DNA from 2 places in the Delftia sp. PX-1 genome. Region 2 is predicted to be linked to the other one. Evidence: predicted binding sites of a transcription regulator. Region 2 holds the regulator's gene; the other holds the start of a gene.
What was found. The regulator FliA, encoded in region 2, starts transcription of late flagellar genes. The targets are predictions, from matches to a motif close to CTAAAGTTTNNNNNNNNNNNGCCGNTA.
Positions count from the first base shown of each region.

Region 1: a site for FliA is predicted at 2,007-2,033, ahead of kleA (stable inheritance protein KleA). Genes of this name have one in related genera too.

Region 1 is NZ_CP184764.1:25,160-31,050, forward strand. Features, by position in the region: gene ACN20X_RS29190 (antirestriction protein) at 1-226, shown strand, start outside; gene ACN20X_RS29195 (hypothetical protein) at 271-489, shown strand; gene ACN20X_RS29200 (hypothetical protein) at 501-1,709, shown strand; gene korC (transcriptional repressor KorC) at 1,726-1,983, shown strand; gene kleA (stable inheritance protein KleA) at 2,141-2,377, shown strand; gene kleE (KleE stable inheritance protein) at 2,587-2,913, shown strand; gene ACN20X_RS29220 (DUF2761 domain-containing protein) at 2,915-3,325, shown strand; gene ACN20X_RS29225 (transcriptional regulator KorA) at 3,446-3,754, shown strand; gene ACN20X_RS29230 (ParA family protein) at 3,751-4,515, shown strand; gene ACN20X_RS29235 (transcriptional repressor gene korB) at 4,512-5,570, shown strand; gene ACN20X_RS29240 (DNA-binding protein) at 5,770-5,891, shown strand, end outside.
Region 2 is NZ_CP184763.1:596,062-601,952, reverse strand. Features, by position in the region: gene flhA (flagellar biosynthesis protein FlhA) at 1-124, shown strand, start outside; gene flhF (flagellar biosynthesis protein FlhF) at 121-1,734, shown strand; gene ACN20X_RS02770 (hypothetical protein) at 1,727-2,608, shown strand; gene ACN20X_RS02765 (RNA polymerase sigma factor FliA) at 2,614-3,327, shown strand; gene ACN20X_RS02760 (aminotransferase-like domain-containing protein) at 3,546-4,997, opposite strand; gene ACN20X_RS02755 (LysE family translocator) at 5,192-5,794, shown strand.

The DNA of each region.
Region 1 (5,891 bases), on a different replicon from region 2:
CGACCTGGCCGACCGCCTGGAGATCGAGGTGGACGGCAACGGCTTCCGAGGCGAGTTGTCGGCCGACGCCGCCGGCATTGTCGCAACCCTGTTCGCGCTGGGCCAGCTCGCGGCCGAGGCCGCCGACACGGACGCCGGCGATGCCCTGATCGACCGCTATCACTTCCTGCGCGGCTTCGCAGCCAGCCACGCCGAGGCGGCCGCGATCTACCGGGCTATTGACTGATGAGGGGCGGCCCCGGCTTCGGCCGGGGCTTCCAGGAGGCGACCATGACCAGGAACAACGCTCCCCAGGCACCGACGAACAGCTACGCGACGGACGGCAAGTGCCACAACGCCGAGCCGGGCACCTACGGCCACGAATGCGGCAAGCCGGCCGCATGGATCGGCACGAACCACAAGGGGTTCAGCTCGGGATTCTGCGACGACTGCAAGCGCCACGGCTACGAAGCCCGCGACGTGATCGCGTGGCGGCGTGCTGACACTTGAGGGGCCGGCCGATGGCGAAGAAACGCAAGACGCCGGCCCAGCCGGGCCAGGACTGGAACGCGCCGGCGGCCGAGCTGCTGGCCGAGCTGCCCACCGAACGCGACGAGCTGCTGGCCGCCGCCGTGGCGGCCGTGGTGGAGATCGACGCGGCGATCATGCGCGGCGACGGTGCGGCCGCCGAGGCGGCCAGCGACCGATACGAGGCCGTCATCTGGAAGATGAACGGCGGAACGCACGTGGGCAGCATGGCCGACCACGACGCGCCCGGCCAGGTCATCGAGCGCCATTGCGCGGCGGTGCCTGGCGACGTGCCCTTGTGGGGCCAGCGCGGCCAGTTCCTGGTCGCGGATGGCGACATGCGCGCCCTGGTGGAGTACGAGGCCGGCTACGGCGGGCCGCTGGGTGCCCACTTCCAGTTCCACGTCATCGACCTGGACAGGCCGTTTATCTCCGAAACGGGCTACCGCTCGCACTTCGACACGGCGCAGGGCTGCATGACGGTGGACGAGGTTGCGCGCGGCATCCTGGCTGCGCAGCGAGCCGAGAAGAAGCGCCCGGTGATGGTCGAGGCCAGCTACCGCGACCGCCTGGCCGATGCTCCCCTGCCCGCTTGGCTGGCCGGCCTGGAGCCGCCGGCGCGGCGCGAACCGGCGACCGTCCTGGTGCCGCCGGGGTTCGTCCTGGTCGATGTGGTGCTGCCCTCGCATCGGGCCTTCATCGCCAGGCGCTGGGCGGCCGAGGCCGCGACCAGGATCAAGGCGGCCAGGGCCGCCGGGTTGGACGCCAAGGGAAAAATCACCGGCGCAGGCCCGGAGCGAGATCCCGCATCGCCAGAAACGACGATGACCTGCAGCATCGTCAAAGCCGACGATGCCGAGCCGGTCGAGGGCGGGCCTGTATCGCCGGAAACGACGATGCCGGGAGCGAGCGCGGCAACCTGCAGCATCGCCAGGAATGGCGATGGAGGCCCGGCCGACCGGGTGGAGTTCAAGCCCGGCCAGCGGTGCGAGATCGTGAGCGTCCATCACCCGGTTTTCGACCGCTACATCGGCAAGCGCATCATCATCGTGAAGGTGCATCCCGACACCCGCCAGGTGTGGGCGCACGACGACAGGCCGGTAACGTACAAGACCAATCGCGCAGGCCGGCGCGTGGTCGATTCAGACCCGAGCTGCATCCAGTCGATCTACGGCTTCGACCAGTTGCGGCTTATCACTTGACCAGGAGAACGAACGAATGACGAACGACGCCAATATCCGGCTGGAGTGCTTGAAGCCGGCCGAACGCTGGGCACAACCGACCGGCGAGGAAGTCCGCGAGGTGCTGCGCCTGGCCGGGTTCAGCGGCAGCAAGGCCGCGAAGGCGCTGGGGCTGGGCGCGAAGGGCGACCGCACGATCCGCCGCTGGATCGGCGAGGACACCCCGATTCCCTATGCGGCATGGGCGATCCTGTGCGACCTGGCCGGGCTGGGCGTGATCTGGAAAGAGGATTGACGCCAAGGGAAAGGTTTTAGCGGCTAAAGTTTAGCCTTCGGATTCCGGTAAAGCGAAAAAAGTTTAGCTAAAGTGCTTGACAGGCTAGGGCATTTTGCCCTAATATAGCACTTGAAGGCCGGGCACATCGCCCAGGTCAACTACCGGAGAAAGTCCGATGAGCGACAACAAGATCATGCCCTGGATTGACGAGCTGGAGGGCGCGGCAGCGACCGACTTCCCGGCCCGCCGTGACGAGATCGCGGCCATGATGGCCGAGGCGGCCGAGCTGGTGCGCAAAGCCGAGGAACTGCGCGGCAAGGCGTACTTCGCCGGATGCTCCCTGGAGGGGCAGGCCAAGGGCCATTGGTCGATGGAAGCCGTCGAGCAGGCCAAGCGCCGGGCCGGCTGGTAAGAGCACATGGCCCGGTCGGCAACGGCCGGGCCTATCGAGGACGCCAAGAAGGGAGTATTGCGTGAGCCGAGGCAAGATCAAGGGCGGCCCCAGGTGGAGGAACGCCCCGGAGTGATCCGGGGCGCTTGGCCTGGTGCTGGCACACCGTAACCATGCTTCCGAGTGGGAGCACCCAGCATTCAACACGTAAGCGCGTGGAGGGTCAAGCTATGTCCAACATCATCAAGTTCCCCAAGGAGATCGAGCAGCCCGCCGCGCCCGCGCCGGTGGAGCCTGCCGCCGCGCCTGCTGCCCCCAACAAGGCCCCCGGTGCTGGCCTGCTGGCCGGCCTGGTCAAGTTCGTATGGGTGGCGACCGTGTTGGTCTGGCCGATCCTCAAGTGGGTGCTGTCGATTGCCACCTTCTTTCAGTTCGTGCGGATGCTCTACCACTGGAACACGCCTGGCGTGTATGCCGGCTGGTCGTTCCTGGTGTACTTCGCGGTGCTGACCGCGATCACCTACTTCGTTTCGATCTACAAGCCGAAGGGGCTTTGACATGAAAAAACAGACCCTGCCCTACCCGCCGGGATTCGTGGAGCCAACCACGGGCCGCGTGGCCGTCCTGGTGCGCGAGTACGCGGCCAGCGATTTGAACGGCGATGCGCCGGCCTATTGGTACAGCGCGCAATCCGAGGAATGGGGCCTTGACCCCTGGCGGCTCGTTGAAGGCGTCGATCCGCATGTGCATGGCGGTTCGTTCGACGTGTGCTTTGCGAGCGGCGGCACGCGCACCGTGGGGCCGTTGATGACGTTCTTCGTGAGCGCCGACCACGCGCAGCAGCTCGCAGTTTCGCGCGCCGCGTCGCAGATGGGGCGCTACGGAATGCGGGTGGTCGAGGTTCAGCAAGGCCCCGACGACCTCAAGCGCCTAGCCGCGCTGTATTCGGATGACGCCAAGAAGGGGTGATTTTTAGCCGCTAAAAGGCTTGACGCGCCCGGCGAGTTTAGCTAAACTTCTGCACATGGTCGGCGGCTGGCACCGCCTTTTGTTCAACAACCGGGTGTGGAGTTTATATGGGTGTTCTCCATGAAGAAACGGCTAACCGAAGCCCAATTCCAGGCGGCGATCAAGGGCCTGGAGATCGGGCAACAGACCATCGACATAGCGCGCGGCGTGCTGGTCGATGGAAGGCCCCAGGCCGAGTTTGTGGCCTCGCTGGGGCTGACCAAGGGGGCGGTATCGCAAGCGGTCAGTCGCGTGTGGGCAGCGGCGGGGGAAGTGCTCCCGCAGGGCTTCGCGCGGGTGACGGCGGTACTGCCGGAGCATCAAGCGTTCATCGTCAAGCGTTGGGAAGCCGACGCCAAGGGAAAGAGGAAACAGGAACCCAACTCATGAAAACACTGGTCACGGCAATTCAGAAAGGCGGACAGGGCAAGACCTTCGCAACCTGCCACCTGGCGTTCGACTTCCAGGAGCGCGGCCTTCGGGTTGCAGTGGTCGACCTGGACACCCAGGGCAATGCAAGCTGGACGCTGGCCGGCCACGACTCGGGCTATCCCGCCAGTCGCATGTTCACCGCCGGCGGCGACGAGCTGCGCGCCTGGTTCGCTGGCCGGGAGGATGACGGCCTGGCGCTGATCGCGGCCGATGCCAGCCTGGCCAACCTGGACAAGATGGACTTGGCCCAGGCCGCCGGCGCGCTGCGGGCCAGCATCGCGGCGCTAGGCGAGTTCTTCGACGTGTGCCTGATCGACACCGCCCCTTCCCTTGGCGTTGCCATGACGGCGGCCGTGCTGGCCGCCGACTACATGCTTTCGCCGGTCGAAATGGAGGCGTACAGCTTGCAAGGCATGAAGAAGATGGTTGCCGTCATCGGCAACCTGCGCAAGCAAAACCCGAAGCTGCGCTTTCTCGGCATGGTGCCGAACAAGGTGGACGCGCGGAAGCCGCGCCACGTCAGCAACCTGGCGACCTTGCAGCAGGCATATCCGCAACTGATCTTGCCGTTCAGTGTCGGCGCGCGAGACAGTATCGCGGAGGCGCTGGGCGAGCAGATGCCAGTGTGGAAGATCAAGAAAACCGCTGCGCGCAAGGCCACCCAGGAAGTGCGCGCCCTGGCGGATTACGTGTTCACGAAGATGGAGATCGCGCAATGACCAGCGCCGTAAAGACCAACGCCAAGAAGAAGGCCCCGCAAGCGGCCGCAGAGAAGCCCAAGGGCGGCGGGCTGGGCCTGGATGGCCTCGGCGACCTGTCGAGCTTGCTGGACGAGCCACAGGCCGCGAATGCGGCCCCTGGCGGCCCGCAGGAGCTGCCGCTTGACCTCATCGACGAAGACCCGCACCAGCCGCGCACGGCGGACAACCCCGGCTTCTCGCCGGAGTCCATCGCCGAGATCGGCGAGACGATCAAGCTGCGCGGCGTGAAGTCGCCCATCAGCGTGCGCGAGAACCCGGACGCGCCGGGCCGCTACCTCATCAACCACGGTGCGCGGCGCTACCGTGGCTCGAAATGGGCCGACAAGACCACCATCCCGGCTTTCATCGACAACGACTACAACGAGGCCGACCAGGTAATCGAGAACCTGCAACGCAACGAACTGACGGCCCGCGAGATCGCGGACTTCATCGGCCGCGAGCTGGCGAAGGGCAAGAAGAAGTCGGAGATCGCCAAGGAGATCGGCAAGTCGCCGGCGTTCGTCACACAGCACGTCACGCTGCTGGACTTGCCCGAACCGATTGCCGAGGCGTTCAACACTGGCCGCGCCAAGGATGTGACCGTCATCAACGAGTTGGTGACGGCGTTCAAGAAGAACCCCGAGGAAGTGGGTGCGTGGCTGGCCGACGACAGCCAGGAGCTGACGCGCGGATCGGTCAAGCTGCTGCGCGAGTACCTGGAGGACAAGCGCCACCAGGAAGGCGACCGCGACCCCAACACCGTCGATGCGTTCAGCGGCAAGACGGATGGCGAGGCCGAGGGCGACGGGCAAGGCCCGGAGGATGACGCCAAGAAGAAGGAGCCGAAGGAACCCGACCCGGACAAGCTCAAGAAAGCGATCATCCAGGTCACGCACGACGACCGCCCGGCCCGCCTGATCCTCAACCGCCGGCCGCCGGCCGAGGGCTGGGCCTGGCTCAAGTACGAGGATGACGGCCAGGAGTTCGAGGCCGACCTTGGCAAAGTGCAGCTTGTCGCGCTGCTGGAGGGCTAGACCCCCCCTGCACCAGACCCCGCCGCCCCCGCACCCCTGCGCCCCGCCATCGAGCGGGGCTTTTTTTTGCCTGCGCGCCCAGCGCCGGGCTGGCCCGTTTTAGCCGCTAAAAAAGTTCAGCTAAACACTTGCGCTATGTTGTATGTTGTAGTATGCTACACGCTACAACATACAACACCGGCCGAAAGGAGGCCCGATCATGGCAATCACGAAAGAGCAGATATTTGCGGTCGCCGACGAGCTGGACGCCGCCGGCCAGAACCCGACCCTGGCGAGCGTGCGCAAGCAGCTCGGCGGCGGGAGCTTCACGACCATTTCCGA
Region 2 (5,891 bases):
CCGCAACTCCATTGCCCGCCTGGTGCGCCGCGTGGCGCCGCGTCTGCAGGTTCTCGCCCACAGCGAGATCCCCGAGACGCACACCATCCGCATCGGCTCGATTCTTAAAGGTGCATCCGCATGAACATCAAACGCTTCTACGCCCCTACCTCCCGCGAGGCCCTGGCCAAGGCGCGCATGGCTTTCGGAGCGGGCACCCTGATCCTGTCCAACCGCAGCACGCCCGACGGCGTCGAGGTCATGGCCACGGCCGAGGACACGCTGGAGCACAGCAAGGCCGCCGCCAGCAGCACGCCGCTGCAGCAGGCCATCGAGCGCCGCTCGGCCGAGGAGACCACGGGCCTGCGTCCCCAGCTGCAGGCCCAGCTGATCCAGGCACATACCCAGCCGCGCACGGCACAGCAGGCTTCGCCGGCGCCCTCACAGGCGGCTTCGCTGGCAGCCTCGCTGTCGGCAGATGGTGCCGAGCCTGCCGGCCTGCGCCAGAGCGTGCAGGAAGACACCGAGCAACTGGCCATGAGCACCCTGTCCTTCCAGGACTACGTGCGCGAACGCATGCTGCGCCGCCGCCACGAGGCCGGCGTCGACGAGCCCCTGCCCAGCTTTGCCCAGCGCCGCAGCCTGGGCGACGCCCTGCGCGAAGCGCCGGCCGCCGCGCCCATGGCCGCACAGCAGCCGTTCAAGGCACAGCCCGCGCCTTCCGTGGCCCGCCACAATCCGCTGCGCGCCAGCGCCGAGGCACCGCTGCGCGAGCCCCTGCGCAGCGAACCCGCTCCAGCCATGGCCTCCCAGGCGCTGCGCGATGAGCTGCAGTCCGTGCGCGACCTGATCGAAGAGCGCTTCAACACCCTGACCTGGCTGGGCCAGACGCGCCAGAACCCCATCCACGCCAATCTCACGCACAAGCTGATCCGCGCGGGCTACTCCCCCGTGCTGGCCCGCGCCCTGGTCGAGCACATGCCCCAGGACCTGTCCGCCGGCGACGCCGTGCGCTGGCTGATGCAGGTGCTGGAACGCAATCTGCGCACCGACGCCGGCCAGGAGCCGCTGTACGAGCAAGGCGGCGTCTTCGCCCTGGTGGGCTCCACCGGCGTGGGCAAGACCACGACCACGGCCAAGCTGGCGGCCCTGTGCGCGGCCAAGTACGGCGCCTCCAGCGTCGGCCTGATCACCCTGGACACCTACCGCGTCGGCGCCCACGACCAGCTGCGCTCCTACGGCCGCATGCTGGGCATGGTCGCCCACCTGGCCCATGACCGCGCCGCGCTGCAGGACCTGCTGGGCCTGCTGGCCAACAAGCAGCTGGTGCTGATCGACACCACGGGCGTGGCCCCGCGCGATCCGCGCAAGGACGAAATCCTGGACCTGCTGGACCTGCCCGGCGTGCAAAAGCTGCTGGCCGTGAACGCGGCCGGCCAGGGCGATGCGCTGGACGATGTGATGCAGGCCTTCAAGGCACGCGGCTCCAGCCAGGCCATCCTCACCAAGGTGGACGAGGCCGTGAAGCTGGGCCCCTCGGTGGACACGCTGATCCGCCACCAGATGCAGCTGCGCGGCGTGACCAACGGCCAGCGCGTGCCCGAAGACTGGGAGCGCGCCGATGCGCAGCAGCTGGTCTCCGCCTCCATGCGCGCCTCCACCCGCTCGGCCTTCGATCCCAAGGCATTGGACCTGGACTTCTTCTTCACCCCGTCCAGCCCCAGCACCATGGACAGCGAGGTCAGCCATGCTTGAGACCTTCCCCCAGCTGCACCAGGGCCTGGGCCTGCACGGCCAGCCCGGCGCCGCAGCACCGTCCAGCCTGCGTGTGCTGGCCATGCTGCGCGACACGGCGGCCGACCCTGAAGGTCAGTCCGAGCAATCTCTGCTGTGGCCGGTCTGCGCCAGCCTGCAGCGCCTGGGCATGCCCGTCCTTGTGCTCGATGCCAGCCAGGGCGAGGCGGCCGACGCGCCTGGCCTGGCCCAGCTGCTGCAGCAAAGCGCCTGGCAGGCCCGTACCGGCCTGCACCCCGACCCCCGTCACAGCTCGGTGGCCGTGCTGCCTGCCCGCCAGGGCCTGGAGCTGCTGCCCCTGCAGGCACGGCAAGCCGGCATGACGCCCATGCAATGGCTGCAGCGCCATGTGCGCGGCTATGCCATCGTCATGCTGTATGCCGATGCCGACACGCTGGCCCGCAATCTGCCCGGCCAGGCCGTGCACCCGCTGATGGTGCTGCCCGAACACGGCCCCCGCGTGCTGGGCTGCTACCGCCAGCTCAAGCAGCTGGCCGTGCATGCCGGCCTGCGCTGCCTGCTGGCGCCGCTGCTGCCCGGCGCTGACCCCGTGGATGTGACCAGCTACGATTGGCGCCGCGGACAGACCGGTGCCCGCAGCCAGGCCGAGGATGCGCAACGGCGCCAGTCACAGATCGACGCGCTGCTGCGCTGCGCACAGCGCCATCTGGGCCACGCGCCCGGGCTGCTGCCCGTGCGCCTGCACCATGCACCGGACCTGCAGCGCCTGGCGCTGCAGTTGCTCAACCATGCGGGCAGCGTATTGCCGCATGGCGGCCAGGACCTGGCCGCCGGCTACGCACCGCTGCCTGCATCCCATGCCTGGAGCCACTGACTGCCATGTACACCGCCAAAGGCCAACTCGACCGCGATGCACTGATCCGTCGGCACGTACCCCTGGTACGCCGGATCGCGCTGCACATGATCGCCAAGCTGCCTCCCAATGTGGAGCTTGATGATCTGATACAGGTCGGAATGATCGGCCTGGCCGAAGCCCTGTCCCGCTTCGAGAGCGAGCAGGGCGTGCAATTCGAGACCTTCGCCAGCCAGCGCATCCGCGGCGCCATGCTCGATGAACTGCGCGAGGGCGACTGGATGAGCCGCAGCTCGCGCAAGAGCCAGAAGGACATAGAGCACGCGCTGCACCGCCTGGAGCAGCGCCTGGGACGCACCCCGCTGGAGTCCGAGATCGCCGACGAGCTGGGCATGGACCTGGACGACTACCAGTCGCTGCTGGGCAAGGTGCGCGGCACGCAACTGGTCTACCTGGAAGACATGTCAGGCGGCGACGAGGGCGAGGACTTCCTCGAACGCCACGTGGCCGACAGCGGCGCCGACCCCTTTGCGCTGCTGCGCGACCACCGCCTGCGCGTGGCCCTGGTCGAAGCCATCAAGGCCCTGCCCGAGCGCGAGCAGTACATCATGGGCATGTACTACGAGCACGACATGAACCTCAAGGAAATCGCCGCCGTGCTGGGCGTGACCGAATCGCGTGTGTGCCAACTGCACAGCCAGGCGATTGCGCGCCTGCGTACGAAGATGCGGGCGCATTGACTGGGGGCACCCCCTGAGGCGCTGACGCGCCTTCCCCCTCTCTACCCGCTTCGCGGGGGAGGGGGACGACACCCTCGCGGCGGGGCGGCCCTTGCTCGGTGTCCCTCGCTTTGGGCCTCGTGGGTTTTTTGCGCTGCTGGTCTGATCTATGTTTGCGGGTCGATACAGTCTTCCCCGCCTTCCGCCCCCTCCCCCTCTCCTCTCTCCCATTCCCTTTTCTATGCGCTGCCGCGCATGGCCTGGACTTCGCGTTCGAAGATGCGCCAGAAGGCGGGTTCCTGCGTGGTGGCGAAGTTGATGCGCATGCAGGTGCTGGGCTGGCGGCCGGCGTGGAACATGGAGCCGGGGGCGATGAAGTAGCCGGCGTCCAGCAGGCGCTGGGCCAGGGTTTCGGTGTCCACGCCGGTGTCCACCCAGCCGAACATGCCGGCCGGCTCGGCCGCGAAGCGGGCTCCGGCCTGCTGGGCCAGTGCCACGCTGCGCATGCGGGCCTGGGCCAGGTGCTGGCGCAGGCGCTCGGCATGGCGGCGCAGCTGGCCCTGGTCCATGCAGTGGGCCAGGGCGCGTTCCGTCAGTGCGGGGGTGGTCAGCGTGGACAGCAGCTTGGTGTCCACCAGGCGCTCCACCAGCGCAGGCGGCGGCGCCAGATAGCCCACGCGCCAGTTGGGTGCCAGCAGCTTGGCGAAGCCGCTCACGTAGATGCTGTGGCCCAGGCGGTCCAGCACGGTCATGCGTGCGGCGTGGTCGGGCGCGATCTCGCCATAGGTATCGTCCTCCACCACGTAGAAGCCGAATCGCCGCGCCAGCTGCAGCACCTCATGGGCGCTGGCCGGCGACAGGCTGTAGCCGGTGGGGTTGTGCAGCACGCTCACGCTGACGTAGAGCTTGGGTGCGCAGCTTTCGCAGTAGCGCTGCATCACGGCCAGGTCCGGCCCGTCGGGGCCGCGCGGCACGGGCAGCACGCGCATGCCCAGCGATGCCAGGCGCGCGAACTCCACGGCCCAGCCGGGCTCCTCCACCATCACCGGATCGCCCGGCTGCAGCAGGGCCCGGCTGACCACGTCCAGCCCATGCGTTGCGCCCATGGTGGTGATGATGTGCTGCGGCGCCGCCGCAATGCCCAGGCGCGCCAGGCGCCGCGACAGCGCCTCGCGCAGGCTGATGTCGCCCAGCGGGTCGCCATAGCCCACGCAGGAGTCGTGCAGGGATTTTCCCGAGCAGGCCTTGCGCATGGCAGCGGCCAGAAAGCCTGCCTCCAGCCATTGGGCCGGCAGCACGCCCGCGCCGGGCTGGGGCCTGCCGCCCACGCTCTGGTGGAACATGCCGCGCACCAGCATGGAGGCATTGATGCGCGTGCCCTTGGGCGCGCCGGTGGCCTCGTCCGCAGGCGCGGCGCGGGCCTGTTCGGACTGCAGCAGCGGTGCGTCCTGCACGAAATCGCGCACGAAAAAGCCGCTTTGCGGCCGCGCCTCGACCAGGCCCTGGGCCTGCAGCAGGTCATAGGCGGCCACCACCGTGTGCGTGCTCACGCCCTGCTGGCGCGCGCATTCGCGCACCGAGGGCAGGCGTGCGCCCGCCGGCAGCAGGCGCATGCGGATGCGCTCTCCCAGGCGTTCGGCCAGCTGGGTGCTCAGGGTCTGCGGCGCCAGCCGCGAAAGGGGAACGGGCATGAGAGGGTCACCAAAACGTCACTGTATCGGGATGGGCGCCGATACAGAACATGCAATTGAGGGTTCAACTGTATTGGTACTGTACAGGTCTTGCACCTATATTGCAGGCATTCGTGCTGCGGAGCAGGCCTGCCGTGCCCTCCTCCCCAACAGCCCCTTGCCGCCTGTATGGAGACCTCCGGGGCCACCGCCTCATGCCACCGTCCGAACTCACCGCCTTGCTGCTGCTCGCCGCTTCCATGAGCTTCAGCCCCGGCCCCAACACCACGCTGTCCACGGCCCTGGCCGCCAACCACGGCCTGCGCCCGGCGCTGCGCTTCGTCCTGGCCGTGCCCGTGGGCTGGTGCTTGCTGCTGGTGCTGAGCACGGCCGGCGTGGGCGCGGCGATCGTGGCGGCACCGCTGCTGCTGTGGCTGGTCAAGGCCGCCGGCATCGGCTACCTGCTGTGGATGGCCTGGCGCCTGAGCCGCAGCGCACAGATGGCGTCACTGCAATCGCAGCAGCAGCTGCAGGTGGGTTTCTGGCAGGGCGTGGGATTGCAATTCGTGAACATCAAGGCCTGGCTGCTGGCCCTGGCCATCGTGGCCGGCTGGCTGGCGGGGCACGACGACCTGAGCGAGCGCCTGTCCGTGGTGCTGCCCGTCATGGCCGCCTATGCCTTCTCCAGCAATCTGCTGTATGCCTGCGTGGGCGCACTGCTGCGCCACTGGCTGGCCCAGGGACGCAGGCTGCTGTGGTTCAACCGTGCCATGGCGGCCATGCTGGCGCTGACGGCGATGTGGATGGTGGCCGCATGAGGGTCTGCCATCCACACCCAGGCAAAGGCCGTACTGGCCTGCCCAGCTATTGAAGGGAGGATGCGCAGACCCTTCACGGCCGCGACAAAATACCCTC